2 linked regions of the Bradyrhizobium sp. WD16 genome follow. The protein of the gene in region 1 interacts with the protein of each later gene in a pairwise test. Links are inferred from orthologs where the notes say so. Each region holds a gene or a part of one and is shown in the gene's direction. Other genes may lie near its edges.

What was found.
Region 2: the proteins of uvrB (region 1) and uvrA interact in binary tests that used the Escherichia coli proteins (3 or more experiments, as listed by UniProt). The link is inferred for Bradyrhizobium sp. WD16 from one-to-one orthologs.

Annotation. Positions count from the first base shown.
Region 1 is NZ_CP028908.1:2,851,385-2,866,951, reverse strand. Bases 5,481-8,815 are described here. They hold uvrB (excinuclease ABC subunit UvrB), read left to right. Parts: upstream 5,481-5,849; coding sequence 5,850-8,615; downstream 8,616-8,815. Other genes in these bases: DB459_RS13280 (nuclear transport factor 2 family protein), read left to right, coding at 8,799-8,815; DB459_RS13290 (glutathione S-transferase N-terminal domain-containing protein), read right to left, coding at 5,481-5,595. Outside these bases: DB459_RS13315 (DUF1501 domain-containing protein), read right to left, coding at 1-810; DB459_RS13310 (DUF1800 family protein), read right to left, coding at 814-2,289; DB459_RS13305 (cysteine-rich CWC family protein), read left to right, coding at 2,406-2,645; pobA (4-hydroxybenzoate 3-monooxygenase), read left to right, coding at 2,713-3,885; DB459_RS13295 (glutathione S-transferase family protein), read right to left, coding at 4,178-4,873; more of DB459_RS13290, read right to left, coding at 4,885-5,480; more of DB459_RS13280, read left to right, coding at 8,816-9,227; DB459_RS13275 (nuclear transport factor 2 family protein), read left to right, coding at 9,455-9,886; DB459_RS13270 (hypothetical protein), read right to left, coding at 9,959-10,129; DB459_RS13265 (hypothetical protein), read left to right, coding at 10,426-11,373; DB459_RS13260 (hypothetical protein), read left to right, coding at 11,578-11,997; DB459_RS13255 (hypothetical protein), read left to right, coding at 12,506-12,646; DB459_RS13250 (hypothetical protein), read right to left, coding at 12,861-13,010; DB459_RS13245 (MaoC family dehydratase), read right to left, coding at 13,153-13,626; DB459_RS13240 (MaoC family dehydratase), read right to left, coding at 13,637-14,095; DB459_RS13235 (DUF4282 domain-containing protein), read left to right, coding at 14,260-14,556; redox-regulated ATPase YchF, read right to left, coding at 14,669-15,567. UniProt on the Escherichia coli protein: The UvrABC repair system catalyzes the recognition and processing of DNA lesions. A damage recognition complex composed of 2 UvrA and 2 UvrB subunits scans DNA for abnormalities.
Region 2 is NZ_CP028908.1:4,610,018-4,625,746, reverse strand. Bases 2,106-5,602 are described here. They hold uvrA (excinuclease ABC subunit UvrA), read left to right. Parts: upstream 2,106-2,411; coding sequence 2,412-5,402; downstream 5,403-5,602. Other genes in these bases: DB459_RS21385 (SPW repeat protein), read right to left, coding at 5,450-5,602. In the rest of the region: DB459_RS21400 (single-stranded DNA-binding protein), read right to left, coding at 125-628; DB459_RS21395 (outer membrane protein), read left to right, coding at 1,092-1,820; more of DB459_RS21385, read right to left, coding at 5,603-5,833; DB459_RS21380 (GNAT family N-acetyltransferase), read left to right, coding at 6,254-6,526; DB459_RS21375 (chloride channel protein), read right to left, coding at 6,789-8,564; DB459_RS21370 (aminotransferase class IV), read right to left, coding at 8,589-9,509; DB459_RS21365 (amino acid ABC transporter ATP-binding protein), read right to left, coding at 9,542-10,321; DB459_RS21360 (amino acid ABC transporter permease), read right to left, coding at 10,346-11,011; DB459_RS21355 (amino acid ABC transporter permease), read right to left, coding at 11,022-11,756; DB459_RS21350 (transporter substrate-binding domain-containing protein), read right to left, coding at 11,824-12,777; DB459_RS21345 (GntR family transcriptional regulator), read right to left, coding at 12,886-13,635; DB459_RS21340 (Lrp/AsnC family transcriptional regulator), read right to left, coding at 13,824-14,294; putA (trifunctional transcriptional regulator/proline dehydrogenase/L-glutamate gamma-semialdehyde dehydrogenase), read left to right, coding at 14,441-15,729. UniProt on the Escherichia coli protein: The UvrABC repair system catalyzes the recognition and processing of DNA lesions. UvrA is an ATPase and a DNA-binding protein. A damage recognition complex composed of 2 UvrA and 2 UvrB subunits scans DNA for abnormalities.

The DNA of each region.
Region 1 (15,567 bases):
GCCATCGTCGGCTGCCATCAGGCGGGCAGCGCCGCGCGCGGCAACCCGCATCGCATCGATCCCGGGCTTGGGCCTCATGGCATCTTCGTCACGCTTGGCGATCCTGTCGATCTGCACGCCCTGGGCGAAGGCCGCCGCCAGCGCCGGGTCGCGGTGCTTGTAGAGATCGAGCAGGCGCATGATGGTGTCGTCGTCGGCCTGCGGCATGGCCGCGGGCGCCCAGCCCACCGTGGGCGCGGCGCCGCGCAGCACCAGCGGCGCCACCGGCCCGATGGCGAGCGCGCTCGCGACCGGAGCGCCCCGTGGCAGCGCCGCGACGACGCGATTGAGCCAGCCGGACTGCACCCGGCCGGGCCCCGGAAAGCCGCTTTCGAGGACGTCCTGGCCGTCGAAATGCGAGCGCTCGCGATAGGAGGTCGCGACCGCATGCACCACCGCCGCCTTGCCGTCGCGATACATGCGGGCGAATTCCGGCATCGCCGGATGCAGGGCGAAGAAGGAATCGAGCGGCAGCGCTGCGTGCGAGCCGTCGCGGCTCAGGGCAATGGCGCCGTGGAGGGCGGCATAATCAGGATCGCCGAGCGGCGCCACGGTGGCAAGACCGTCGAGCGCGCCGCGCAGGATGATGACGACGAGGCGCGGATCGCGCGCGCCGGCGGCGCGGGCGAATTTCGGCAGGTACGCCCAGGCCGCGAAGCTGACGCCGCCGAGCAGCAGCGATCGCCGCGTCGTGCGGAAGCCGCGGCTGGCTTCGTCCTCGGTGCTCCCGGCCTGTTTCGGCCCGAACGGCTCGATCCCGAACGGCGACATGGCTCACCTCCTCTGGAATTCCGGCGACATCAACAACAGCGCCAGCGCCTGCTGGCGCGATTCGGCGCGGCCGACCGTCTGCCGCGTGTCGCTTGACGCGGCGGATCCGGCAACGATCTCGAGCAGGTCGCGGGCATCGACGGTGTCGGCGATACGCGAGGCGATCTGCGCCGAGACATCGAGCCTCAGCTTCAGCCCCTCGGGCGAACCCCAGGCCGCGACGGTGTCGGCGAAACCATTGGGCCCCGGTGGTCCCCAGAGCGGTTCGCCGAGCATGTTGAGCGGGCCGAGATAGCGGCCCGGCTCTTCCGGGATGCGCGACAGCAGCCGTCCGGACGCAACCAGGAATTCATAAGGGCTGCGCAGCTTGGTGAGCGGCGCCTGCCACGCCTCGTCGGAATCGAGCAATGCCAACGTCATCGCATGCAGGTCGCCATCTGTGGTCGCGAACACCTGCGCCAGGGTTCCGACCAGCGCCTGCGGCGGATCATCGGCGATGAAATGGCGGACGAATTTCGTGGCGATGAATTTCGCGGTGGCCGGATGGCGGGCGATATCGGCGAGCGCCGCTTCGCCCTGGGTCACGCCGGTGTCGGCATAGGTCCGGCGCAGCAGCGTCTGCGGCCCCGGCTGGTGAGCATTGGCGTTGAACGCGAAGCTGCCCGGCTCGCCCAGCTTGCCGTCGCGACCAGCGAAGGTCCATCCGGTGATGATGCGCGCGAGGGTGGTGACGTCCTCCTGGCTGTAGCCGCTGCCGACCCCGAGCGTATGCAGTTCCATGATCTCGCGGGCGAGATTCTCGTTGAGGCCGCGCTTGCGGTTCTGGCCGGCCCGGGAGTCGGGGCCGACCGACTGCTGGTTGTCGAGGAAGAACAGCATGGCCGGATGCTGCTCCACCGCCTCGAGCATATCGGCGAAGCGGCCGAGCACGTGGGGGCGGATGGCCTCGCGCTCGAACGAGCCCGCCCAGATGTGAGCAGGCTGCCCCTTGGTGATCGAAATGCAGAAATGATTGGACCAGAACGCCACAAGGCGCTCGACGATGCCGACCTCGGCAAGACTGGCTCGCTGGATGCGGGCGAGCGCCTCGGCGCGATAGGTCCGCTGCACGACGTCGAGCGGTTTCGGCGGCAGCGGACGGGGCGGCGGCGGAGACTGGCTGACGGACGGGGCGGAGGTTTCGTTGCCGGCGACGGCCGCTGCGGAGGAGCCGGAGGCCAGAGCAAGGGCCGCGAGCTTGGCATTGGCCTCGCGCTCCTTCCGGACCTCCTCCTGATAGTCGAACAGCTGGCGCGCCAGGACCGGGGTCGGCAACAGCCCCGGGACTTCGAGCAGCGCCGCGCCCGGCTTGCCGATCTCGGCTTTGACAAAGCCGCGCGGGTCGGAAGCAGCAGCAACGTAGTCGCCCGAGGCGCCGCCCCGTGCACCAAATCCGAACCTGTTCAGCGCCACCAGGGCCAGTTGCGGATCGCGGGCCATTGATCTCGTCCCATTCCACCGGTTAGTTGGGGCCGTCGCCCTCGTGACCGGACGGACTATAGAGAAGCGCGTGATGAACCCGACATGAAGGATTGGTCGAAAATGCGGTGGCGGTCATGACAATTTCGTCAGGGCGGAACGCAGCGGGCGAGCGCCGGACGGCCTGTCCGCGGTGTGGCACCGTGTTCGGCTGCAACCTGTCGGGCGGCTGCTGGTGCAACGATATCAGCGCACGCCTGCCGCTGCCGACGAATGACGAGGACTGCCTCTGCCCGGCCTGCCTGAGGGCGGTGGCCGACGCGGCGAGGCGAACAGCCGACGATCGATCCAAGACGTCTGATTTGTCCAAGTCATAGTCGGAATTATCCATCCTATTCGGCGCGCCGATGATCTAGACCCCCCCTGCATCGACAGGGAGGTCACATGAAGGTTCAAGTCTGCATCATCGGCGGCGGGCCATCGGGGTTGCTGCTTTCGCAATTGCTCCATCTGCGCGGCATCGAGAATATCGTGCTCGAAAAACACACGCGCGAATATGTCCTCGGACGCATCCGCGCCGGCGTGCTGGAGCATGGCTTCGCCAAGCTGATGCGGGAAGCCGAGTGCGGCGAGCGGATGGATCGGGAAGGCGAGATCCATCACGGCTTCTTCATTGCCCATGACGGCATCCTCGATCGGGTCGATCTGCATAAATACTCCGGCGGCAATTCGGTCGTCGTCTATGGCCAGACGGAGCTGACGCGCGATCTCTACGACGCCCGCGATCGTGCGGGAGGCATGGTCGTCCACAATGCCGAGGACGTCGCGCTCCACGACCTGACGACCGATCGGCCTTTCGTCACGTACACGCGGGACGGCGAAACGCACCGGGTCGACTGCGAATACGTCATTGGCGCCGACGGCTTCCATGGCGTCAGCCGGAAGTCGATCCCTGCGGACAAGATCCGGGAGCACGAAAAGATCTATCCCTTCGGCTGGCTCGGCATCCTGTCGCGGACCAAGCCGGTCTCGCCCGAACTCGTCTACGCCAAGCACGATCGCGGATTTGCACTTTGCTCGCTGCGCTCGCAGGTGCTGAGCCGGTATTACCTGCAGGTGCCCCTGACCGATACGCTCGACCAGTGGGCGGACGATGAATTCTGGGCCGAGTTGAAGCGGCGGCTACCGTCCTCGGTCGCCGGGCAGTTGATCACGGGCCCTTCGATCGAGAAAAGCATCGCGCCGCTGCGCAGCTTCGTCGCCGAACCCATGCGCTACGGCCGACTGTTTCTCGCCGGCGATGCAGCCCATATCGTGCCGCCGACCGGTGCGCGTGGCCTCAACAGTGCGGCGTCCGACATCTACCATCTCTACCATGCGATGCTGGATCATTATCGCAATGGGTCGGATGCGGGCCTCGATGCGTATTCCGACCGCGCGCTGGCACGGATCTGGAAAGCCCAGCGCTTCTCCTGGTGGATGACGACGCTTCTGCATCGGTTTCCCGAGCAGATTTCCTACGATCAGAAGCTCCAGGAAACAGAACTCAATTATCTCTTTTCGTCGGAGACGGCGTTGCGCCTGCTGGCGGAGAACTATGTGGGGCTGCCGTTCTGATTTCGATCTGAACCAGCCTGCCCGAAGGCGGGGCCCGACGGCGATGCGCCGGGTCCCGACAAGGCCGGAATCGTCCACGCCCAATTCGGTGTCGGGCGGCATGTCCCAGCGCCATGGATCAGCCCTGCTACACCTCTGTGGGTCGAGCCCAACTGATCGGCAGTCGTGGCGAATGGCACGACCTATCGCCAAAACCAGACCGAGCGCTACGCGAAGATCGTCAGGCGGCCGGGAGCCATATTCGCCGCGGCGTCAGCCGGCCGCGGCGCGCGGCGGGCCGGCTGACGTCCGCTCACACCGGATAGCCTTCGCACTTGCGGGCGAGGCCGTCGAAGGCGTCGAGCAGGCGCTGGCGCCAGGCATGGACGGGATCGTCTTCCTTGAGCAGCCTGAACGGGCTGACGACGCGCGACCACTGAAAACCGCCGAACACCGCATAGTCGGCGTAGTTCGGCGCAGCGCCACCGATGAAGGACTGGGCACGCAGAGTCAGCCGCAGCGGATCCAGCGACTTGCGGAAATCCTCCACCCGGCTGTCGCGCGTCGCCATCGCCTCTTCCAGCGGCTTGCCCAGCCGGGCCTCGCGCGTCTGGCGGAAATAAGCCTGATCGTTCGGCGCGAGATGGCCGACAATGTCGACGGCGATCAGCGGGAAGATGCCGCCGACGGTGACGGTATCGGCCCAGGCATTGATCATGCGGCCCATGGCGCGGCCGCCGTCGCCCCCGAACAGCGACGGGCGATCTGGATAAGCATCCTCGAGATAGTTGGCGATCGCCCAGGAATCCGCCACGGCCCTGTCGCCATCGAGCAGCACCGGCACCTTCTCGGAGTTGTATGGCGCAAGTAGCGCCTTCTCCGTGAACCGCCAGGGAATGCTGTCGGCTTCCAGACCCTTATGGGCGAGCGCGAGGCGGATGCGCCAGCAATAGGGGCTGAACGGCCGACCGGCCTCCGCGCCCACCAGTTCAAACAGTTTCAGCCCCATTTCATTCCTTTTCAGTTCTTGACGACCGCAGCGGTCTGACCAAACAGCACCTTGCGCTGCTCCTCGGTCCTGATGGTGCCGGCCGCGGCATCCGGATTGATCTTTTCGGTGAGCGCGTAGGCGCGCTCCGTGGCCGGACGCGCCCGGATGGTCTCGAACCAGCGCTTGAGATGCGGAAAATCATCGAGGTTCTGACCCTGGCGCTTCCACGGTACGACCCAGGGATAGCTCGCCATGTCGGCGATGGAATAATCGCCGGCAAGAAATTCGCGATCGGCGAGACGCTTGTTCATGACGCCATAGAGACGGTTGGTCTCGTTGACATAGCGATTGATGGCGTAAGGCAGCTTCTCCGGCGCATAGGTGCCGAAGTGATGGTTCTGCCCCGCCATCGGGCCGAGACCGCCGACCTGCCAGAACAGCCATTGCAGGACGTCGTATTTGACGCGCAGATCGCTCGACAGGAACTTGCCGGTCTTCTCGGCAAGATAGGTGAGGATCGCTCCCGATTCGAAGATCGCGACCGGCTTGCCGCCGTCCACCGGCGCGTGATCGACGATCGCCGGCATGCGGTTGTTGGGCGCAATCGCCAGAAATTCCGGCTTGAACTGGTCGCCGGCGCCGATGTTCACCGGAATGATCTTGTAGGGCAGGCCCGTCTCCTCGAGAAACATCGTGATCTTGTGGCCGTTCGGGGTCGGCCAGTAATGCAGGTCGATCATCGGCATGGTCCTCCGGCAAACTTCATGCGTTTGCATGCAACTGGCGGCACTTCACTCAATTCGGCCGGCGAAGTCAATCCCGCAGCTGCTGCGCAGGAGTGCGCGGCGAGGAGACGGTTCGCGCCCGTCGCGATGAGCGGGCGCCTGGCGCCTTTCGAGCGGGGCCAAGTTCCATCGGGTTGCGCATTCGGCGGGTGTCCCCATCCTTCGCAGGCAGACTTTCAAAGCCCGGCGATTGGACCCATATTGGCGCCATGGCAGCCCCCTCCGACAAGAACAAGACGCCGCGGACGCCGAAGTCCAAGGCGCATCGTCCAGACGTGCAGCCGATCGCGCCGGCCCTGGCCGAATTGCTCAATCCCGCGATCAATCGCGGCGAAAGCGGCGTCGGCTCGCAGACCGGCCTGCAGCCGCCGCCGGAGACGTCGCGCGACCGCCGCGACAGCGAGGCGGCAGTGCATCGCGCCCGCGCCTCGACCAAGGCCGCGCAGGGCCAGCCGTCTGGTCTGCCCGGTGGCGACGGTTTCGGCGAAGCGCCCCAGGCCAATTACGGCACCACCGCCACGGTGCCGGTGATGGATCCGGAGCTCGCCCGCCAACTCGGCCTCGACGTCGAGGACGACGACACGCTGGCGCGGCCGGCGCGCAACAAGATGGAGGCACTCGGCGTCAAGGCCACCGCCGAGGCACTGGAAGCGTTGATCCGCGACGGCCGGCCGGAGTTCCGCAGAGGCGACGGCAGCCTGCAGGTGTGGACACCGCACCGGCCGCCGCGCCCGGAAAAATCCGAAGGCGGCGTCCGCTTCGAGATCAAGTCGCCATTCGTGCCCAGGGGCGACCAGCCGCAGGCGATCAAGGATCTGGTGGAAGGGATCGAGCGCAACGACCGCACCCAGGTCCTGCTCGGCGTCACCGGCTCGGGCAAGACCTACACCATGGCCAAGGTGATCGAGGCGACGCAGCGCCCGGCGATCATCCTCGCGCCCAACAAGACGCTGGCCGCCCAGCTCTACGGCGAGTTCAGGAATTTCTTCCCCGACAACGCCGTCGAGTACTTCGTTTCCTATTACGACTATTACCAGCCGGAAGCCTACGTTCCTCGCACCGACACCTATATCGAGAAGGATTCGTCGATCAACGAGCAGATCGACCGGATGCGGCACTCCGCAACCCGCGCCCTGCTCGAGCGCGACGACGTCATCATCGTCGCCTCGGTGTCCTGCATCTACGGTATCGGCTCGGTCGAGACCTATACGGCGATGACCTTCGCGCTGAAGAGGGGGGATCGCATCGACCAGCGGCAGATCATCGCCGACCTCGTCGCCCTGCAATACAAGCGCACCAGCGCCGACTTCAGCCGCGGCACCTTCCGCGTCCGCGGCGACACCATCGACCTCTTCCCGGCGCACTACGAAGACCGCGCCTGGCGCGTCAACCTGTTCGGCGACACCGTCGAGAGCATCGAGGAGTTCGATCCGCTCACCGGCCACAAGAGCGACGAGCTGGAATTCATCAAGGTCTATTCCAACTCGCACTACGTCACGCCGCGGCCGACGCTGCTCCAGGCCATCAAGGGCATCAAGGCCGAATTGAAGCTGCGGCTCGACCAGCTCAACGCCCAGGGCCGGCTGCTGGAGGCCCAGCGGCTCGAACAGCGCACGACCTTCGATCTGGAGATGATGGAATCGACCGGCAGCTGCGCCGGCATCGAGAATTATTCGCGCTATCTCACCGGCCGCAGGCCGGGCGAGCCGCCGCCGACGCTGTTCGAATACGTGCCGGACAACGCCCTCGTCTTCATGGACGAGAGCCACGTCACCGTGCCGCAGATCGGCGCCATGTTCCGCGGCGATTTCCGCCGCAAGGCGACGCTCGCCGAATACGGCTTCCGTCTGCCGTCCTGCATGGACAACCGCCCGCTGCGTTTCGAGGAATGGGACGCGATGCGGCCGCAGTCGGTCGCGGTGTCGGCGACGCCCTCCGGCTGGGAGCTGAACGAGAGCGGCGGCGTGTTCGTCGAGCAGGTGATCCGTCCAACCGGCCTGACCGATCCGCCCGTCCACATCCGCCCCGCACGCACCCAGGTCGACGACCTGGTGGGCGAGGTCCGTGCCACCGCGGTGGCGGGCTATCGCAGCCTCGTCACCGTGCTGACCAAGCGCATGGCGGAGGATCTCACCGAATACCTGCACGAACAGGGCATCCGGGTGCGCTACATGCATTCCGACATCGATACCATCGAGCGCATCGAGATCATTCGCGACCTGCGCCTCGGCGCATTCGACGCGCTGGTTGGCATCAATCTGCTGCGTGAGGGCCTCGACATTCCCGAATGCGCGCTGGTCGCCATTCTCGATGCCGACAAGGAAGGCTTCCTGCGCAGCGAGACCTCGCTGATCCAGACGATCGGCCGTGCCGCGCGCAACGTCGACGGCAAGGTGATCCTCTATGCCGACCAGATGACCGGTTCGATGGAGCGCGCCATCGCCGAGACCGACCGCCGCCGCGAGAAGCAGATCGCCTACAATGTCGCCAACGGCATCACACCCGAAAGCGTGAAGAAGTCGATCGGCGATATCCTCAACAGCGTCTACGAGCGCGACCACGTGCTGGTGGACGTCGGCGAAGCCGGCCTCGCCGACGACGTCGTCAGCATCGGCCACAATTTCGAGGCGGTGCTCGCCGACCTCGAAACCCGCATGCGGGAAGCGGCCGCCGATCTCAACTTCGAGGAGGCGGCGCGACTGCGCGACGAGGTGAAGCGCCTGCGCGCCACCGAACTCGCCGTGGTCGACGATCCCACCGTCAAGCAGCGCGTCGTCGCCGGCAAGGCCGGTGCCTATGGCGGCGCGCGCAAATATGGCGACGCAGCCAATCTGCCGCCGCGGTCATCACGCGCGCGCAAGCCCGACCTCGATGAGATGGGGCCCGGGCCGGAATCGCGTCCCTGGCGTCCAGGCAACGCGCCGCGTTCGTCGGGCGGCGCACCCGGCCAGCGCGGAAGATTCAAGAAGCGCTAATTGTGCGTCCAATTGTCGGCATGGCAATAACGTTAATCTCGCTGGCGGCGCCGTCATCCTGCACGATCGGTAACATTTTACTGGTATTGAACTTGATCGTCGCAGCGATCTGTCCGATGTCGAGCCCGGATCTCAGACCAAGGGTTCGGTTCGTCGATGTCGACACGGTCAGCGCGCGAATGCGTGATCAAGTTTCTGGATGCCTTCTACGCCGGCGACATCGCCGGTGCCGAGGCATGTTGTCATGAGGGGGTGAGTTCGCTCACGCATGCGCCCGTGGATCTGTTTCCGCATCTCGGCTTGAAGCAGGGCCGCGCCTGGCTCGGCGAAATCATTCGCATCCAGCAGCAGCGCTTCACCCAGCGCCGCCACGTCTTGCGCTTCATCGCCGCCGATGGACTGCGGGTGGCAACGATCTGCGATCTGACTTTCGCCAAGCGTCGCGACGGCCGCGTCGTGCAGGTCTCGGCCGGCGAATTTTTCACCCTGAGCGGCGGGCGCATCTTCGAGCACCGCGCCTACTTCGATTCCTTCGACCTTGTGCAGCAACTGATCGGGCGGGACCTCACCGGCGAATTCGCCCTCGAACTGGCGGCGGCCATGCACGCCTGAACACGCCCCACTCAACGCCCCGGTAACATACAACCACTAGATGAGCGACCGCTGAACGCCGGCCCATGCGATCGCATTTATGCATTGCAATAAATACACTGGTGGCGCGGCAGTGCCGTTTGTATACGAATGACATTGGAATGCAGCAACTCTTGCCCCGGCGCCGTTTTCTGGCGCCGCGAGGGCCGTTTGCTGTTCGACAGCAGCCATTTCCGGAGCCTATCCCAATGACAGAGCACAGCCTCTGGCGTTTGTCGCATGCATTGCGCGGGGCCATCGATCACGGCCAGATCGCTGCGGTCGCGGCCCTGGTCGACGACGATGTCGAATGGGCGATCTACGGCCCGATCGACATGTTTCCATTTCTCGGCGCCCGGCGCGGCAAGGCTGCCGCGCTCGAGGCGTTGAAGCAGATCGCCGACAATGTGCGAATCCGCCGCTACGAGCGCGAGCAGGTCGTACTCGGCGACGAGCAAGGCTCGGTCCTGACCCGCTTCAGCCTGACGACCCGCGACCACAACCAGCCGATCAGCGTACGCGCGGCTACGTTCGCGAGATTCAAGGATGGGCGACTGATCTCGCTGCGCATGCTGCTCGACACCTTCGATCTCGTCGAACAGGCCCTCGGCCAGCCGATCCATCTGCCGACGGCCGTCTGATCACAACACAACGGCAAAGCGAAAGGCGGCCTCGCATCGCGAGGCCGTTGTCATGCGCGCGACGAAAACCCGTCAGGACCGGCCATGATGCCGTCCCCCGCAATGACCTCCCATATCAAGGTTGGCAACGACCGGGATGGCATGCTGACGACCCTCGTCGGTGGCGGCCGGTGCGGCCTTGGCCGGAATGGCCGCCGCAACCAGCGCAATGGCCGCCGCGATAACCAGTGCGTATTTCTTCATGTCGTGCCCTCCACGGTGACGACAATCAAACGCCGACGACAATCACGGAATGCTCACCTGGTTCCGCCATCGCCCCGCCTGACATCCTGCCCGACCGCAATGCCGCCCGTTGCGACTCCGCCCGGACACAATTTGGCAAAATATTGGGCTATGGCTAGTGTCCTGTCTCCGAATTACCGCTTCGTTTGCCTCACCCTCGCACGGTAATTCGGAGACATCGGGGGCACTAGGGGGCTTCCTGGATCCTGGCTTGCATCACTGTTGGCATTCACGCTTTTTACTCGCATCACGCTTCCATGTGTGTCCGATCCATCTCTCGCGGTCTGATCTGTCGGCCGGTCCTCGCGCTCCTGCTCGTGATGACGCTGGCGCCACCGGCGCAGGCAGGCGAACCCGGCTCCGATCCCGCCACCGATCCGCCTTCTGACCCTTGGGCCTTCATCAGGCCGGAGACGCTGCCGGCTGCCGCAGACGAACAGTCCGCTGCCGAGGCCAAGGACGCCGCCGCTGAAACCAAGGACACCGCCAGCGCCTTGCCCGATCCTGCGGCCGTCGACTGGAGCGTGCTCGACAGCAGCCCGTCCGGGCCGCGGGAGCGGCCGAAGCGCAGCACCGCTCGCAGCGACGGCGGTGGAGCGGCCTGGTCGCGCAGTGACCGGCCGGGCGCGACGGCCTTGAGCGTCAAACAGCCACTGCTGCCGCTGTGGGAGACCCGGATCGGCGCCGACATGACCGTCGCCGACGGCCAGACCAGCGTGCCCTTACCGGAGAAGCTCGCCAGCGACGGCCGATTGTGGGAATCCTCGGGCGTCGCCTGGGCCGCCATGACGGCGCCCGGCCTCGGTTCGCTGTGGGACAAGACCGCGATCGAGGCCCGCGTCGATCCGACCCAGGACCAGAGCAGGCTCGGCACCTCGATCAGCAAGACCCTGCCGCTGGAAGGCAACGCCACCTCGCTGACGCTCCAGGGCGGCTACAGCAGAATCGAGCAGACCGTGCTGCCCCGGTTCGGCGGGCGCACGGTGTCCGGCATCGAGGCCGACCGATCGGCCAAATTCAACTTCAACACCACTGGAACCAGCCTGATCGCCGGCGAAACGCTCGACGGCACCGAGAAATGGCTGCGCCGGGTCGGCGCCGAGCAAAAGCTGTTCGGCGACATCACCGTGGCCGGCACGGTGAGCGAAACCTCCACGGGTGGTTTGAGCAAAAGTCTTACGGCGGGCTTCAAGACGACCTGGTAGAGAAACGCCCGGCGACGATAACCTGTTGATAACGAAAACCTTAAATTCCGATCGATATCGAGGGAATGCCGGTCAAGCGCCGCAACTTGGCCGCGCTATCGTCAAATTCGACTGAACTGATGACCGCCTGACGTCGTCGTGCGGGGGACAAACCGCGCTGGCGCCCTGCCAACATGCTTAGACACACGAAAGAGGACACAGCCGATGAACGCCACTCGCCCGGAAAAGACCGAGCCTCTCGAGTCCGAGGCCAATCTCGCCGCCGTGACCGAGGTCGAGGCCGGCATCCGCGACTTCGTCCGTAACGACGTCGCCTATCTGCGGCGGCCCGGAGTCGGGACTGCCCCCTCAGGAGAGCCTGCGCTCGACACCACCGCCGAGGCGACCGTCAACAGCGTCAATTCGCTGATCCAGCGCGTCGCCGGCACCTCGTTGAGCGAGATCGAAAACCTGGTCTCCGAGCTCGAAGCGCTCCGCGACCTGCTCCACAACGAAGGCCAGCGTGTCCAGCGCGAGATCGCCGGTTATGCCCAGCTCAGCCAGGCCGCAATGAAATCGACCCGGATGATCGCCGACAACGTCGCGCAGTGGAAGCGCGCCGCCGAAAGCGTGCGCCAGTCCTGATGCCGGTCCCCGGTGTCCCGTCTCCGAATTACCGCTTCGTTTGCCTCACCCTCGCACGGTCATTCGGAGACATCGGGACACTAGTGTGGTGGATCTGACGCTCGTTTCAGTATTGCAGCGAGTTCTTCGAACGCGCGTCAGATCCAAAACCACACTAGAATCATAATGATGCTAGTGTCCCCTTGTTTCCAACGTTCGTATGAGCGCCTGCTGCAATGGGATACGAACGTTGGAAACAGGACACTAGCAAAATCAAAGTGCTAGTGTGGCTTATGTCTCGCAATTGCCTACGAGAGGGTTGCCGCGAAGGCGGTAGGCAATTGCGAGACGCCACACTAGAATGCACGAACCGCCGCCCTCGGGGCGGCGGTTTTCGTTTGGGCCGAAGCAGTTTGAGCTGCCCCACCACCAAACCTCCCCGGTGAACCAGCGCCGCCTCCGGCGCGACCAACGTTCCAGCGCGGCGCCAATGTCCGCCGTACCAGTCGTACCGAGGGCGGGCTCGCAGTTGAAATCAATCCGGCCAAGCGATTCAGATCCCATCGCCGTCGCGCCGCCGGCGGCGCACAACATGGGCAAGATCATCATCCGTTTCGTGGCTCTGCTGGCAGCCGCCATTCTGGTCATGGCATTCGCCTGGAGCCGCTGATCGAGGGAGGCTCCGCAACGGCGCCACGGCATCGCAGAGCGGACAGCGACAGCGCGCGACGGTCGGGCCTTCATTGGGGGAAAAAAGAAGGGGACTGGGTCGCCGGGGGCCTGAACACTTCGGCCAGCGCGCTTGAGTCGATACGCTCGAGTCGATGTGTTCCGATCGGCGTGTTCTGGTCGATGCTTTCAGATCGGTGCGCGCTTCGGTCGGCTCAGCGAGCGTAAGACGCCGAAGCGCTGCCGTCGAGCGTGTAGCCGCTATCCGCCTGGCTCTTGACCACCTGTACCGTGGTCAGCATCACCGCCAGCGTCACGGTGGCGAAGATGAAGCCGACAATCTTCAGACCGACACGGTCCGCCATGGTCTTGTCCCCGTTTTCTCGTTGTTTTGTCGGGCCTCGCCACAACGGGTTCGAAACCCCGGCGACAAAAAACGTCCGACGGCACCATCTGTGTAAAATCTTAACGAAAGCTTTAACCCTGCCCTGGGCGAGCGAGACGGCCTCAGCCGGTACGCCTCGGCACGAAAGCGGTGCCGATGCAGGAATAGACCAGCTCGCCGCGCTGGTTGGTGGCCGTGGTCAGGGCACTGAGGATGCCCCATTGCGGCCGTGACCCCGATACCCGCAATTCGACGATCTCCGAGGCATAGGCCAGCGTATCGCCGGCCAGCACCGGCTTGAGCCATTTCAGCTCGCGAAATCCGGGAGACGGCCCCATCGGCGGCTCGCCGGATCCGTCGCCGGCGACCTCCATTTCGCTGCGCCGCTTGGCGACCAGCAGCTTCATCCCCACCGAGCCGACGTGCCAGCCGGACGCGGCCAGGCCGCCGAACAGCGAGGCCCGCCCCGCCTCTTCGTCGAGATGGAACGGCTGGGGATCGAATTGACGCGCGAACTGCTTGATCAGCTCGGCGGTGAAGGTGAAGGAGCCGAGCTCGGTGCGCTGGCCGACCTTGAGATCATCGAAATAGGGCATGACCGGCTCTTCAATCGGTGGCGGAGGCGTCGCGCCGTCCCATCATCGCGGGCCAGACTGCCTCGAGCAGCTGCTGGCCGGATGCGTTGCGGACCTCGGCCCGGAAGGTGACGATCCCGACCCCTGGCAGGCTGCGCGAGACGCGGGATTCCAGCACATGGAGATCCAGCGTGATGTCGTCGCCAGGGCGCAGCGGCACCAGCCATTTCAGCTCGTTGACGCCGGGCGCGCCGAGCGAGGCGGTCCGATGCAGCATACCGTCGTAGAGCATCCGCATCATCAGCGCGCACAGATGCCAACCTGACGCGGCAAGGCCGCGCAGCATGGAATTGCGGCCCGCCTCCTCGTCGAGATGCATCGGCTGCGGATCGAACTCCGCAGCAAACGCGATGATCTCCTCGCGGGTGACATGGCGGGGGCCGAAAGTGCCGAAATGGCCGGGCTGGAAGTCTTCGAAGGTCAGGGTCATGGGGACAGCGTTTGAACCAGCCCGATTGTGGCCGCACTTGGCGGCAATCTCAACCGGACGATTCGCGGGGCGAGGCTGCAATCTTGCTGACTTGGGCGTCGGGCGCTAATTCCGCGCCGATGCGCCGCATCCGCCGGATGACGTGATTCGCAGGGAGATTGCCGATGCTGGATTTCCGGGACCTGTTCCAATGGGACCGTTTCATCACGCCGACCATCATCAAGGCCTTCTACTGGCTGGTCATCGTGCTGATCGCGCTATACGGGCTGCAGGGAGTGTTCGCCGGCCTCGCCCTGATCGGCGTCAGTCCCTTCGTCGGCTTCGTCACGGTGCTGGCAAGCGTGGTCGGGGCGGTGGTGGGCATCGTCATGGCCCGCATCGGCACTGAATTCGTGCTGATCGTCTTCCGCATCAACGAGCACCTGGGCGCCATTCGCGACCAGGGCGGGATGCAACGGTAGCGGTATCGCCCAGCGCCTGCGGCCGGCGACGCCGATCGGCGTGGTGCCTTCTTGCATGTCGCCGCGGTGACCCGGAGCGGGCCTCGCCGCGCAGAACGACGGGCCCGCGCCGTCAGGTATTGAAGCGGAAGTGCATCACGTCGCCGTCGGCGACGACGTATTCCTTGCCTTCCAGCCGGAGCTTGCCGGCATCGCGCGCGCCGGCCTCGCCGCCGAGACGAATGTAGTCGTCATAGGCGATGGTCTCGGCGCGAATGAAGCCGCGCTCGAAATCGGTGTGGATGACACCGGCCGCCGCCGGCGCCTTGGTGCCGCGGGTGATGGTCCAGGCGCGCGCTTCCTTGGGGCCGACGGTAAAATAGGTGATGAGGTCGAGAAGTTCGTAGCCGGCGCGGATCAGGCGGTCGAGGCCGGCCTCCGTGAGGCCCAGCGTCGAGAGAAACTCGGCCCGCTCCTCGCGCGACAGCGTCGCGATTTCGGATTCGATCTTGGCGGAAATCACCACCGCGACCGCCCCCTCTTCGCGGGCACGCTCGGCGACCTGCTCGGCGAAGGCATTGCCCGTCGCCGCCGAACCTTCATCGACGTTGCAGACGTAGAGCACCGGCTTGGAGGTCAGCAGGCCGAGCATGCGGAAGGCGCGCTCTTCCTCCGGCTTGCGCTCGAGCAGGCGCGCCGGCTTGCCGTCGCGCAGCAGCACCAGGGCGCGCTGCACCAGATCGAGTTGTTCCTTGGAATCCTTGTCGCCGCCCTTGGCCTTCTTCGACAGGTTGTCGACCCGCTTCTCCAGACTGTCGAGATCGGACAGCATCAATTCGGTCTCGATGGTCTCGATGTCGGCGAGCGGAGCGATCTTGCCCTCGACATGGGTAATGTCGGAGTCCTCGAAACAGCGTACCACATGGGCAACGGCATCGACCTCGCGGATGGTGGCGAGGAACTGGTTGCCGAGCCCTTCCCCCTGCGAGGCGCCGCGCACCAGGCCGGCGATGTCGACGAAGGTGAGCTGGG
Region 2 (15,729 bases), 1.8 Mb from region 1 along the record:
TCCGCCCCAAAGCAGCCCAAAAGCACCCCAAAAGCAAAACGGCCGGCGCCGCTATCGACGCCGGCCGCAAAACTGCTGCGCAAGGATCAGCGGACGCAACGCCCGCCGCTGGAAAACGTCCCCGTCAGAACGGGATCTCGTCGTCCATGTCGCCGCCACCACCGCCGCCACGGCTGGGGCTGGGGTTGCCGGAGGACACCCGTCGCGGCGCCCCGGAGGACGGCCCGCTGGAACCGAAATCGCCCTCATCGGCGAAGCTACCGCCACCGCCGCCGCCACGCCCATCGAGCATGGTCAGAGTCGAATTGAAGCCCTGCAGGACCACCTCGGTCGAGTACTTCTCGACTCCGCTCTGGTCGGTCCATTTCCGTGTCTGCAGAGCGCCTTCGATGTAAACCTTCGCGCCCTTCTTGAGGTACTGCTCCGCGATTTTGCAGAGCCCCTCATTGAAGATCACGACGCGGTGCCACTCGGTCTTTTCCTTGCGCTCACCGGTGTTCTTGTCGCGCCAGGTTTCCGACGTGGCGATCCGCAGATTGGCGATCGGGCGTCCGTCCTGGGTGCGCCGGATTTCGGGGTCGGCGCCCAGATTACCGACCAGAATGACCTTGTTTACGCTTCCCGCCATCGCACTCTCCGTTCACACACCCAAATCGACACACCCAAGCCGGCTCGCGGCGGGGTTCTCCGTCCCGACCCTATAACCTGCCAGGCGCCGCTCCGGCTCGGCTGCGCGACCACCGGCGCCGCCTTATCCACACTTCCACGCCCAGCATCGCACCGCGGGGCCCATCGTTCTTATTATGTTCCGCCGCCGATGTAAACCACCAGCCAGGGCGGCATTGAAGCACCGGCAGGGTGCCTGCGCTGCCCGAAATGTGTCAAAAGATGCGCGGATTTTGCCTCCACCGGCGGAAATATGCTAAACAAATCCTAAACTTAGTCGGAGTCACTTCGTGACGAGGTGTTGCATTTGGGAGACGGCTTTTCGATCCGGATTGGACTATGGTGTTCCCAACATCGGCGCTTGCGACGATTGTTTCTTGGGATTTGCGCCGCCAGTTGCGGCGGAGATGTAAGTGGAGAGAACGATGAAGAAGATTTTGCTGGGTAGCGTGGCGCTGGTCGCGCTGGGCACGGCTTCGGCCTTTGCCGCCGACCTTCCGGCCCGTACCTACACCAAGGCTCCGGCCTATGTGCCGGCCCCGATCTACAACTGGACCGGGTTCTACATCGGTGGTCACATCGGTGGCGCCTTCAACGGCAGCGACAACATCTACGGCAGCGACGGCCGGTTCGCCGGCGGTGTGCAGGGCGGCGCTGACTATCAGTTCGCCCCGAACTGGGTGCTCGGTATCGAAGCCGAATACACCTGGGCCGCGCGCGACACCACCAACGTGCTGTTCACCGCGCCGCCTGCCTTGGTGCCGTTCACCGTTCAGGGCCGCAGCAGCGACTTCGGTTCGGTCACCGGCCGTCTCGGCTACACCTGGGGTCCGGCGCTGCTGTACGCCAAGGGCGGTCTCGCCTTCCGCGGCAACAACGACAACGTGAACGTGTTCAACACCGCCACCGGTGCGCCGCTCGCCTTCGCCGTCAGCCGCAAGGACACCGGTTACACCGTCGGTGCCGGCCTCGAGTACCTGTTCACCCCGAACTGGTCGGCCAAGGTCGAGTACCAGTACTACAACTTCGGCACCACCAACATCTCGGTGCCGGCCGCCGGCGGCGTTGTCAGCTACCGCGACGACGTCCACAGCGTGAAGGCCGGCCTGAACTACCGCTTCAACTGGGGCGGCCCGGTCGTCGCCAGGTACTGAGCGAAGTACTGAGCGAAGTCCTGACGCATACTGACTGAGGTTCTCCACCGAGGACTCCGGTTCAGGACCACCACAAAAGCCCGGCTCCCGCGAGCCGGGCTTTTTCGTTTGGCGGCTCTTCGTTTGGCGTCTTGTCGTTTTGCCGGTACTCGTCGGCCCCGTTGCCGCCGGGGTATTCCTGCCCGGATATTCATTGCGGCTATCGGCGCGGCGCGGCACCGGCCGCCCTTGCCCTTCGCACCGACCTGAACCACATAGGGTTCACTCACCCCATTGGCTGTCGTCGGAACTCGTCGCGGCCCAATGCTTGCACTCCCCGATCCGGGCGCAGGCATCTCTTGGTGCGCGGCTCTTGATGCGCGGCTCTTGGTGCGCGGCGATGTTCTTGATATGTTCACTGGACAACTCGCGCCGCGAGTCGACCTGCACTTCCGGGCATCGCGGTGCTGTGGGACGATGGACGATACACCCCGACGGGTTGGTTGAGCTCTACGAACGATCGAACCGGGACACCAGCCTTCCATTCGCGATCGCCCGGCGCGCGAATGTCACGCAAGATCAGCGCCGCCGGCGCATCCGGAACTGCCACTGATGGACGAAGTTCTCAAGGCGAGCCGACGACAGATCGATGCCAGCAGCCGCGCCATTCGCATTCGCGGCGCGCGCGAGCACAATCTCAAGAACGTCAATCTCGACATCCCGCGCGACCGGCTGGTGGTGCTGACCGGCCTGTCGGGGTCGGGCAAATCCTCGCTGGCGTTCGACACCATCTATGCCGAGGGCCAGCGGCGCTATGTGGAGTCGCTCTCCGCCTATGCCCGCCAGTTCCTCGAGATGATGCAGAAGCCCGATGTCGACCAGATCGAAGGCCTGTCGCCGGCGATCTCCATCGAGCAGAAGACCACCTCCAAGAACCCGCGCTCCACCGTCGGCACCGTCACCGAGATCTACGATTACATGCGCCTGTTGTGGGCGCGGGTCGGCGTGCCCTATTCGCCGGCCACCGGTCTGCCGATCGAGAGCCAGACGGTCTCGCAGATGGTGGACCGGGTGCTGGCGCTGCCGGAAGGCACACGGCTCTATCTGCTGGCGCCGGTGGTGCGCGGCCGCAAGGGCGAATATCGCAAGGAGCTCGCCGAATATCTCAAGAAGGGCTTCCAGCGGGTCAAGATCGACGGCGCGTTTCATGAGCTCGCCGAGGCGCCTGCGCTCGACAAGAAGTTTCCCCACGACATCGACGTCGTGGTCGATCGCATCGTGGTGCGGCCCGATCTCGGCCAGCGGCTCGCCGAGTCGTTCGAGACCGCGCTCAAGCTCGCCGAGGGCCTCGCCGTGATCGAGTTCGCCGATCCGCCGCCGGGCGGCGAAGGCGAGAAGAAGACCGACAAGAAGACCGCCAAGATCCACGACAGGAGCGGTCCGGAGCGGCTTCTGTTCTCGGAGAAGTTCGCCTGCCCGGTCTCCGGCTTCACCATTCCCGAGATCGAGCCGCGGCTGTTCTCGTTCAACAACCCCTATGGCGCCTGCCCGGCCTGTGGCGGTCTCGGCATCGAGCAGCATATCGACGCCGAGCTGGTGATCCCGGACAAGGATCTGACGCTGCGCAAGGGCGCCATCGCGCCCTGGGCCAAGTCGTCGTCGCCCTACTACCTGCAGACCCTGCAGGCGCTGAGCAAGTTCTACAAGTTCACCCTCGACACCAAGTGGAAGGACCTGCCGAAGAAGACGCAGAACGCGATCCTCTACGGCTCCGGCGACGACGAGATCAAGTTCTCCTACGAGGACGGCGTCCGGTCCTACGACACCAAGAAGCCGTTCGAGGGCGTCGTCACCAATATCGAGCGCCGTTTCCGGGAAACCGAGAGCGAATGGGCCCGCGAGGAGCTGGGCAAGTATTTCACCGACGTTCCCTGCGAAGCCTGTCACGGCTACCGCCTCAAGCCCGAGGCGCTGTGCGTCAAGGTCGGCGGCAAGCATATCGGCGAAATCTCCGAACTGTCGGTCAGGGCCGCCGGCGAATGGTTCGCGGCCCTGCCCGACCAGCTCTCGACCCAGCAGAACGAGATCGCGGTCCGGGTGCTCAAGGAGATCCGCGAGCGCCTGACCTTCCTGCTCGACGTCGGCCTGAACTACCTGACGCTGTCGCGCGCCTCCGGCACGCTGTCCGGCGGCGAGAGCCAGCGCATCCGTCTCGCCTCGCAGATCGGCTCGGGTCTCACCGGCGTGCTCTACGTGCTCGACGAGCCCTCGATCGGCCTGCACCAGCGCGACAATGCGCGGCTGCTCGACACCCTGAAGCGGCTGCGCGATCTCGGCAACACCGTGATCGTCGTCGAGCATGACGAAGACGCCATCCGTCTCGCCGATTACGTCGTCGATGTCGGCCCCGGCGCCGGCATCCATGGCGGCCAGATCATCGCCCGCGGCACGCCCGCGGAGATCATGGCCAACCCGAAATCGCTCACCGGCAAATATCTCACCGGCGAGCTCGCGGTCGACATTCCCGAACGCAAGCCGCCGAACCACCGCCGCACCCTCAAGGTGGTGAACGCCCGCGGCAATAATCTCAAGAACGTCTCGGCGGAGATTCCGCTCGGCCTGTTCACCTGCGTCACCGGCGTCTCCGGCGGCGGCAAGTCGACGCTGCTGATCGATACGCTCTACAAGGCGATCGCGCGCAAGCTCAACAATGCCAGCGACGCGCCGGCGCCCCACGACCGCATCGAGGGGCTCGAGCACATCGACAAGATCATCGAGATCGACCAATCGCCGATCGGCCGCACGCCGCGGTCGAATCCGGCGACCTACACCGGCGCCTTCACGCCGATCCGCGAATGGTTCGCCGGCCTGCCGGAGTCCAAGGCGCGCGGCTACGAGCCCGGCCGCTTCTCCTTCAACGTCAAGGGCGGTCGCTGCGAGGCCTGCCAGGGCGACGGCGTCATCAAGATCGAGATGCACTTCCTCCCCGACGTCTACGTCACCTGCGACACCTGCAAGGGCAAGCGCTACAACCGCGAGACCCTGGAAGTGCTGTTCAAGGGCAAGTCGATCGCCGACGTGCTCGACATGACGGTCGAAGAGGCCGCCGAATTCTTCAAGGCGGTGCCGCGGATTCGCGAGACCTTCAAGACGCTGCACCGCGTCGGCCTCGACTACATCCATGTCGGCCAGCAGGCGACGACCCTGTCGGGCGGCGAGGCGCAGCGGGTCAAGCTGGCGAAGGAACTGTCAAAGCGCGCGACCGGCCGCACGCTCTACATCCTCGACGAGCCGACCACCGGGCTGCATTTCCACGACGTCGCCAAGCTGCTCGAGGTGCTGCACGAGCTGGTCAACCAGGGCAATACCGTGGTGGTGATCGAGCACAATCTCGAGGTCATCAAGACGGCCGACTGGGTGATCGATCTCGGCCCGGAGGGCGGCGACGGCGGCGGCGAGATCGTCGCCTGGGGGCCGCCCGAGGATATCGCCAGGGCGCCGCGCAGCCACACCGGCAAATTCCTCGCGCCGGTGCTGGCCAAGGCCAATCGTTCCCGCAAGCGCAAGCCGGCCAGCGCGGAATCCGGCGAGGCGGCGGAATAGCCGGTCCCGGTGAGAGGCGTTGGCGACGCAGGGTGTTTCGGCCCGCCTCAGCGCTTCACGCGCGATTGGTGCGCCAGATCCTCGTCGCTCACCTCCCAGTCCTGGTACAGCTCGAGCGCGGCCAGCAGGATGATGATGCCGGCCAGGGTCGAGTGCCAGAACCGCAGGGTACCGTCACCGGCATAGCCGAAGACGTAGGGCGACATCGCCAGCCAGACGCCGAGCCCGGCTTCGGCCACCTCTTCCCAGCGGCGCAGCACGACATATTCGAGCTGCGCCAGGAAGAACACCAGCCCCCCGACAATCAGGGCGTTCGCGACCGCCAGGGCGTTGCCGTGCTCGCCGGCGAGCCAGGGCGACAGCGCGATCACGAGACCGGCCAGCATGCCGAACCAGTCTTCCCACGGCCGGTGAGTATCGAAGAATCGCATATTGAACACGGTGGCCTCCTCTCCCTTGGGGAGCGGCAGTGGCTGGCCGGATCCGGCCGAGACGCTGAGCGCCCCGTCCCTGCGCCGCGAGCCCCAAACGGCTGCCAAACCGGCCGGGCCGGAGCCCGCAGCGTATGTCTCCCATGCAACGTAGGTGACCCCGCATTGGTTGCAAGACTGCTATGAATCCACCGTCCCCTTGTTTCCAACGTTCGGTAGGAGCGCCTGCTGCAATGGGATACGAACGTCCGAATTACCGCTTCATTTGCCTCACCCTCGCACGGTAATTCGGAGACATCGGGACACTAGCAAAATCAAAAAGCTAGTGCGGCTTATGTCTCGCAATTGCCTACAGGGGCTTGCCGCGAAGGGCATAGGCAACTGCGAGACGCCGCACTAGGATTCTGACGAGGGCAGCGCATGGGCAGCGACGTCGTCAATAATGCCGCCGGACACCGTTTCGAACTCGCGGTCGACGGCTCCATCGCTGCGGCCTATTACGAGCTTGCGCCCGGGGTCATCACCTTCACCCACACCGAGGTTCCGAAGGAGCTCGGCGGCCGCGGCATTGGCAGCCGGCTGGTCTGGGATGCGCTGGCGCAGGTCCGCCGCGACGGCCTGAAGGTGGTGCCGCGCTGCCCGTTCGTGAAAGCCTATCTCGACAAGCACCCGGAACAGGCCGACCTCGCCTGACGCCCGAGGTCAAACGCCATCACCGATGCCGGCGACCGATGCCATGAGCGATCCCCTGCCCTCGAGCGACGCCGTCCGCGACAATGCTGCACTGCAGCGCTTCGCGCTCGGGGTCGGCAGCGCGCTCGGTGCAAGTCGCGATTGCACGGTCATTCGGAGACATAGGGACACTAGCAAAATCAAAGTGCTAGTGTGGCTTATGTCTCGCAATTGCCGACGAGAGACTGGCCGCAACGGCGATCGGCAATTGCGAGACGCCGCACTAGGCCATGACGCCCTCGTTGGCACGGCGGTCCAACTCCTCGCTGTATTTCCTCAAGGAATGCTGTTCGGTCAGCAGCCCGACGACCTGCTTATGCGTAAAATCGTCGATCACCGCCAGGGCATCACTCTCTGCGTCGGAGAATGCCTTCATTGCTTCCCGAACATTCATGTCCGGCAGAAGCGCCGTGTCGGCGTGCTGAATGAGACCGGTGATCTCGCTGGCCTCCGCGCTGTCCCGGTGAGCCTCGGGCACAAGAATGATGCCGAGGTATCGGTCTGCCTGGTCGACGACAATGACGCGCTCAGTCGTCCCGAGCGGAAACTCCCGGCGGAACGCGGAGAGACTGCTGTCTGAACGAACGGTTCGGATGTCGGTGCGCATCATCCGTCCGACGGTCAGGTCGCGGATCCAGCCGACATCGGCGGCGCTTCGGATCGACTCGCCTCTCAGATGAAAGCGCCATGTCGCGAAGGAATAGCCGAAGGCCCGACGCACCGTGATCGACGAAATAACGGCCGCGGCAAGAACGGCGATGGTGAGAGGCAGACTGCCAGTGGTCTCGAGGGCAAGAAGCGCCATGGTCAGGGGCGCCCCGAGCACAGCCGTCGCCATCGCGCACATGCCCACGATGCCGACCACCAGCGTCGGAATCTTGAGGCCAAACAGCAGCATCCACCCGATCGCGACAAGCTTGCCGAGCATCGCCCCCAGAAACAGCGAGGCGAAGAACAGCCCGCCGCGGAAACCGGAGCCGATCGAGATTGCGGACGCGAGCGCCTTGAGGCCGATCAGCAGCATCAGGTATTGCGCCGTGAAATAGGCATCGAACCCGACATGCAGCGCGGAATGCCCCGAGGAAAGGACGGCCGGTGTGACAAGCGCGAGTCCGCCGACGCAGGCTCCGCCGACTGCGGGCCTCGCCCAAAGCGGCAGCCCGCTCCTGGTGAATACCGCCTCCACCAGCGCCACCGTCTTCATCATTGCGATGCCCAGCAGCGCGCAGAGAATCGCCAGGACGACGACCAGCGAATAATCCGACACGGACAGGCCGCCAGCGAACCCGACCTGGAACGAGACCTGCGCGAGAACGAGGCGCACGGTTCCGACCGCCGCGATTGCCGCGACAACGACCGGCGCCAACGTCGCGACCGAATAGCTCGCGATGATCAGCTCGAACGCATAGAATGCCCCGGTCAGCGGCGCATCGAAGGCCGCGGCGATCGCACCGGCCGCGCCACAACCGACCAATGTCCGCAAGTCGCTGCGCCGAACATGAAATATCTGTCCAAATCTCGATGCGACAGCAGAACCTATCTGCGTATAGCCGGCCTCCATGCCGATGGACGCGCCACATCCGTTGGAAATCATGGTCTGCAGGACGAGGAGCACACTGCCGGGAAATGGAATGCTCCCGCCACGAAGCGCGTTCGCCTCAATGGGATCGATGACAGCGATCTTCGCGCGTCGCGCCACGAGCAGGCTCACGAAGCCAAGCAGAAGTCCTCCCACCACAGGCACCACGGCGGCCCGCCACGGATCGATATGGGCGGCACCGCTGACCTCGTAGCCGTCGATCGCGAACAAGGCGTGATGCACTACCTCGATCGACGCCACCATGGCAGCGACGCACAACGCGCTGATGATGCCGATGCCTGCGGCGAGCAGCACCAGCCATATCTCGTCCGCGCGCACGAATTCGCGCAGAACAAGCGGCACCCTCCATCCAGCCAGCCCTTCACCTTCCGGCCTCGCCGCACCGAGCGGATCGCGCATGACCATTGTCGTGGCGGCGCCTTGTCAGGACGAAATAAACTCAGCGTAAAGACCTGCGATCCGCCGCGTGACCGGGCCGGGCTCCCCCTGTCCGATCCTTTTGCCGTCGATCCGGGTCACCGGCGTGATTCCGCCAAGCGTACCCGTTACGAATGCCTCGGATGCGCTGTACACTTCGGCCAGCGTGAAATCATGCTCGCGAACCACGCCGCCGTCCCGACCGAAGAGTGAGATCACCTTCTGACGCGTGATGCCCTTGAAGTTGAAGCGGCCCGTCGAGGTCCACAGTTCGCCGCCTCTCACAATGAAGAAGTTGGTGGAATTGCAGCTCGCCACGAACCCGTGCGGATCGAGCATGAGCGCTTCGTCCGCCCCTGCGTTGATTGCCTGAATGAGCGCCTGGATGAAGTTCAGCCGGCTGTGCGAATTGAGCCGCAGATCGAAGACGTCCGGCCCGCTGCAGCGAATGGTTGACGTGAAGAGGCTCAACCCCTTGGCCTTCGCTTCCGGCCTTGGCGTCTTGTACTCCGCCACGATCACGATGGTCGGCTGTCCCAGCGCAAAGCGTGGATCCTGGTTGGCCGTCTTCTTGGGGCCACGGGTAATCATCAGGCGCGCATGAGCGCCATCGGTCATGCCGTTCCTCTTGAAAGTCGACCAGATGGCTTCGACGATCTGGTCGCGAGTGAGACCAATATCGAGCTCGATCGCGCGTGCGCCTTCATACAGGCGATCGAGATGATCGTTCAGCGCGACGATGTTTCCGTTGACCAGACGGATTCCTTCCCAGACGCCGTCGCCGAGAACGAACCCGGCATCGAAAACCGACACCTTCGCCTCGTCCCGCTTGAAGAATTCGCCGTTGATGAAGATCATGACGCTGTCGTTGCGATCATCGTCGACGTAACCCTGCGAGCTGGTTCTGCTTGTGGCCAGTGTCGTCATTCTGGGGACTCCCGGATATGTCCGCTGCGCGGTTAGAAGGAAAACTCTGTAAAACGGCTGAGGAAGGCGCGCGTGCGCTCCTGCTTTGGGTGCTTCAACACCTCCTCGGGCGTGCCCACCTCATGGAAGACGCCATCGGCGAGGAAGATCACTTTTGTCGCGTAATGATATGCAAATCCGAGCTCGTGGGTGACCAGCAGCATCGTGCGCCCTTCGTCGGCAAGCGCGCGGATCACGCGCAGGACTTCGCCGACAAGCTCGGGGTCGAGCGATGAGGTCGGCTCGTCAAATAGAAGGATCTCCGGCGTCATCGCCAGCGCGCGCGCGATGGCGACGCGCTGCTGCTGGCCGCCCGAAAGACGGCTCGGATACGAATCGACCTTGTCCGCAAGACCGACCTTCTGAAGCTCCCTCAGCGCGCATTCGCGCGCTTCCGGTTTCTTCATTTTCTTGACCGTCACCAGCCCTTCCATGACGTTTTCGAGTACCGTCATATGCGGAAACAGATTGAACTGCTGGAACACCATGCCGACGCGTTCCCGAACGGCGCAGAGCTCGCGTTCCGGATAGCGCCTTTCGTCGGGGCTCCCGCCGACCGGCTTCCCCAGAATCTGACCGTCCAGCTCGATCGTTCCCGAGGTTGGGATCTCCATGAAATTGAGGCAGCGCAGCAGCGTACTCTTTCCGGAGCCGCTGCCGCCGATGATGGCGATGCGCTCGCCCGCCTCTACGGCAAGTTCGATCCCGCGCAAGACATGCAGGTCGCCAAACCGCTTCTGCAGATTCGAGACGCGAAGAATGGATTTAGACATGGCACTCTTTCCAGACGTTCGTCATCAGCTTCTGCTTGCCATGCGGCGCTCGAGCTTCGTTGAAATGTAACTGCCGGGATAGATCAGGAAAAAATAGATGAGGGCGACAGTGGTGAGGATTTCAAGAGGACGGTAGTACGTCGAGCTCAACAATCGGCCCTGATACATCAGCTCATGAACCGACAGCACCGACGCGAGCGACGACACCTTGGCGACCTCGATCGCCCGGTTCGTAAACGCCGGGAGCATTCTCTTGAACACCTGCGGCAGCACGACCCGGCGCAACACGGCGGCCGGCCGCATTCCGAGCGCCTTCGCGCCCTCCCACTGTCCTGCTGCGATCGACTCCATTCCACCGCGAAAGATCTCGGCGGAATATGCCGAGGTATTGAGGCTTAGTCCCAGAAGCGCGGCGACGAATGGCGAAAGCTGAACACCGATGACGATCGGAAATGCATAGTAGAACCAGATCAGCTGGATCAGCACCGGGGTATCCCGGAACAGTTCGATATAGAGAAGGCTCGGAACGCGCAGCAACGGGGTTTTCGAAACCCGGCACAGCGCCAGCAGGAAGCCGAGACCGAGGCCGACGGCGATGCTCGGCACCCAGAGCTGGATCGTGACGAGCAATCCCCGAAGGAGAACCGGAAGGCTCTGCAGGACGAGCGCAAAATCGAAATGATAGCTCATGACCACGGCCTCATTGCCGATAAGCGGTCATGCGCGCTTCGGCGACGCGCGCGAGCGCGCTCGCGGAAACCAGCAGAACGACGTACATCAGCGCGATCGTCGTATAGACCTCGAGCGGACGAAAGGTTTCGCTGTTGACCAGCATCGCCTGGTACATGAGATCGGCGTAAGCCAGCGTTGAAGCCAGCGCCGTCGTCTTTGTAAGTTCGAAGGAGCGCTCGACAAACGGAGCGAACATTCGTGTCAGAGCTTGCGGAATGATCACGCGGCGCATCAGCTGCGATTGCTTCATGCCCAGCGCCTTTGCGCCCTCCCACTGCCCGCGCTCGATGGACACAATCCCGCCTCGAAATACTTCGGCATAAAACGCGCCGGACTGCGTGGAGAGCGCGAGGACCGCAGCGACGAAAGGATCGAGGCTGATGTTTGCCACCACGGGCAGAGCGTAGAAGAACCAGAAGAAATGAACGATGGGCGGCGTGTTGCGATAGAACTCGATCAGGATCGTGGCCGGACACGACAGAACGCGCCTCGGCGCAAGCCTCAAGAACACGAGGATCAACCCGATGACGACGCCGAGCACGATCGAGACAACTGCGATCTCGACCGTGTTGATGAGGCCCGTCAGAAGCAGGCCCGAACGCGCCAGCACCGGCGCGAAGTCCCATGGATAGGTCATAGGCCCCTGACCGTCATCGGCCGCAAAGACCGCCGGCAAACGCCGCCCCGCCCCGCGGCTGCGCATCGCCGGAAGGCATCATCACAAGCAACTGCGGGGGGCGCGGAGGCATCCGATGCCGTCCCATGGATGCTCACCAGGCCTCTTTGATGAGGCCGGGAATTTCATCGGCGTCGATGTGTTTCGACGCGAGATAGTCGCGGAACATCTGGTTGGGGACCCCGGCTTTGTAGAGCTCGGCGAACTGCCCGTTCACCCAATCGCGGAATGCGGTGTTCTGCTCCTTGCGCAATCCCGCGCTGGTCGCCACCGGAGTGACGGGACTTGGCAGGATCACCTTGCCCAGCTTCAGCCGCGCGTACTGCACGACCAGTGCGGGGTGGAACTGGACGACGATATCGACGCGTTTGGCGGCGAAGGCAGCGATCGCCTCGTCGTTGTTCGAGAAGCGATTGATCGCAGCCGACTTGACGATCGCGGTAATGTTCTTGTCGAGCGAGGTTCCAAGGGTGACCCCGATGCGGGTGCCGGGCTTGTCGATGGCGGCCCACGACATGAACGGGGCTTCCTCCGGAATCAGCGCGCCCATGGCGTAGTAGAACAGCGGCGTATCGGGAAAGTCGATTGCCTTTTTCCGCTCCTCGGTCGGATCAAGCACAAACATCAGATCGATCTGGTTGGCTTGCAGCGCGGCGACGGCATTGGACCATGTGGTCTCGACGGGCACCATTTCCACCCCGAGATCGGCTGCGAGCCTTTCGCCCATGGCAACGCCGACCCCGGTCCATTTCTCGGAGAGCGGATCCTTGAAGAACCACGGCTCCGCCGAAGTGACCCCGATGCGCAACTGCTTTCTCGCCTTGACCTGGTCTAGTGTCGAAGCGTCCTGCGCGAAGACGGGAATGGAGCTGAAATTGGCTGCGGCGACTGTCGCGAAAGCCATAAACTTGCGCCTGCTGAAGTTCATTTCCATTCTCCTGAGGTGAGTTTCTTGTCTGCGGCTTTCGGGGCTTCCCTGTTTCCGAAGTCCTGAGTTAGTTGCGGCATCTTCCGGACAACGAACTTCGAAAAAGCGGGCGCGGGTCATCGGTCCTCGACAACGCGACCTCGGCGGCCCCGGCGATCGCGACACCGATGTCGCCGCAATCGACTGCCGGAATGGCTGACGCCGCTCCTTCGCGGCACTCCGGCATCGTCATCGCGCGCCGTCCGTCACGAGGCGCGGACGCGCGGCGGACCTCTGGGCGCGGCTCGCGAGAAAGGCTTCCGTCTGCTTGCCGCCACGCGCCATATGGCTGGTGATTTCCTGTCGCAGCGCTTCAAAGCTGTCGCCGAGCGCCGTTCTGACGTAGTCATCGTGGCCGTCCCGCCTCGGACCACGAAGGCCATGCGCCCGGTGATGGGCCGCCCAGTAGAGCTGGAGACGGCCGCGAATGCTTTCCCAGGTCTTCAAAAGGATTCGGTGTCCGGTCGCCTCGTATACGAAGCCGTGCAACTGGAGCTCGGCATAGATGCTGGCCGCGTCGTCCTGGGCGTCGATGCACCGGGTCAGGTCCTCATGAAGACGGACCAGGCCATCCCGGAACGTCGCGTCTCGACGCGTCCAGACCTGTTCGAATGCGAATATCTCGAGGCTTACGCGCATCGAATAGATCTCGCGAACGTCCTCGACGGAGAGATCGACGACGTGGGTGCCGGTGTACGGGACCGTCACGAGCAGTCCCTCGTCGATCAACTGGCGCATGGCCTCGCGCAGCGGCCCCCTGCTGACACCGAACTGATCAGCGAGATTGGCTTCGATCAGCTGAGCCCCGGGCTCGATGTCGCCGCGCAGGATCGCCTGACGAAGTCCATGGGCGATATGAGCGCGGAAGGTCGATTTCGGGACCCGCGCAAGCTGGCCGGAGCTGCGCCCGCCTCCCCGGCTCAAAGGAAATTCCGTCATGACGCCGTCCAGCCGATGATCACTGATCGATTGTTGACAATCGCTCATATGCCACTTCCCTAGTCAAGTCTGGACGGCGCTTATTGTGTGGGCCATCGCGCCTAACAATGTGGCGACAAATTCGAGATCAGAATGCAGCGGTCGAGGAATACCCCCGTCGATGGCCGCGGCGCCGCGTCCGATCGTCGCTATACGCCGCTGTCTTTCACCGACTGCATGACGACGAAAGTCGAGGTGTTCGAGACATGCGGAAGGCTCGAGATCTTCTCGCCCAGCACCTGCCGATACTTTTTGATGTCCGCGGTCCGAATCTTGAGCAGGTAGTCAAACGAGCCCGCGATCATGTGGCACTCCTCCACCTCCTTGATCTTCATGACCGCTGAGTTGAACTCGTTGAGCGCTTTCTCCCTTGTGTCCGAAAGCCGCACTTCCGCGAAGGCGATGTGATCCAGGCCAAGCCGCCGCGGATCGAGCACCGCCCTGAAGCCGACGATATATCCCTCGTCCATCAGGCGCTTCAGGCGCACCTGGCATGGGGTTTTCGATAGCCCGACCTGCCTGGCGAGGTCGGTGACCGACATCCGGCCATCATGGGTCAGCGCCTCCAGAATCCTCCAGTCGAACTGGTCGATTTCACTACTAATATGCGTTTTTGCCACGACATCCGACCGATTTTTCGGGAAAAGAAAGGCAATCTAATCGCCCTTCTGCACAAAACAAGTCTGATCGTCCCTGCCCGCGATGCTATGTCTTGACCATCGAATGGCGGCGCGAGGCAAATGGGCGCCAGCTTGAGGCCGCGACAATGTCCCACTCCGACATCACATCTCATGCGCAACGCGATCCCGCGACAGCGCCGCGCCCGGTCTTTTCAGATTTCGCTCCCGCGATCCGTCCGCAGAGCGCATTGCGTCAGGCGATCACGGCGGCCTACCGCCGTCCGGAAACCGAATGCCTGCCCCCACTGGTCGAGGCCGCAACACTCTCGACCGAAGTCCGCTCGGCGGTGGCAGAGACCGCAAGACGACTGATCGAAACGCTGCGCGCCAAACAGACGCGCTCGGGCGTCGAGGCGCTCGTTCAGGAATACGCGTTGTCGAGCCAGGAAGGTGTCGCTCTGATGTGCCTCGCCGAGGCGCTGCTGCGGATCCCCGACACCGCCACTCGCGATGCGCTGATCCGTGACAAGATCGCCGCCGGCGACTGGAAATCGCATCTCGGCGGCGAACGGTCGCTCTTCATCAACGCCGCCACCTGGGGACTGGTCATCACCGGTCGATTGACCTCACCGGTCAACGACGACCACCGTCTCGGTTCGGCACTGGCCCGCCTGATCGCGCGCTGTGGCGAGCCGGTCATCCGCCGCGGCGTCGACATGGCGATGCGGATGATGGGGGAGCAATTCGTCCGGGGCGAGACCATCGAGGCGGCGCTCCGCCACTCAAATCGTCTGGAGCAGCACGGCTTCCGCTACTCCTACGATATGCTTGGCGAGGCGGCACTGACCGCCGCCGACGCCGAGCGCTACTACAACGACTACGAACACGCGATCCACGCGATTGGAACGGCATCCGCCGGCCGCGGCATCTACCAAGGCCCGGGCATCTCGATCAAGCTTTCGGCGCTTCATCCACGTTACTCCCGCGCCCAGTCCGCGCGCGTCATGGCCGAACTCCTGCCCCGGGTGAAGGCGCTGGCGCTCCTGGCGAAACGATTTGACATCGGCCTCAATATCGACGCCGAGGAAGCGGATCGGCTCGAATTGTCGCTCGATCTTCTCGAGGACCTTTGCCTGGATGCGGATCTCGGCGGTTGGCATGGACTTGGGTTCGTCGTGCAGGCCTATGGCAAGCGCTGCCCATTCGTGCTCGACTACATCATCGATCTTGCCCATCGCGCCGGCCGCCGCATCATGGTCCGCCTCGTCAAGGGCGCCTATTGGGACGCCGAGATCAAGCGCGCCCAGGTCGACGGGCTGAACGGTTTCCCCGTCTACACCCGCAAGGCCTATACGGATGTCTGTTACATCGCCTGCGCGAGGAAATTGCTCGCCGCGACCGACGTCATCTTCCCGCAATTTGCGACACACAACGC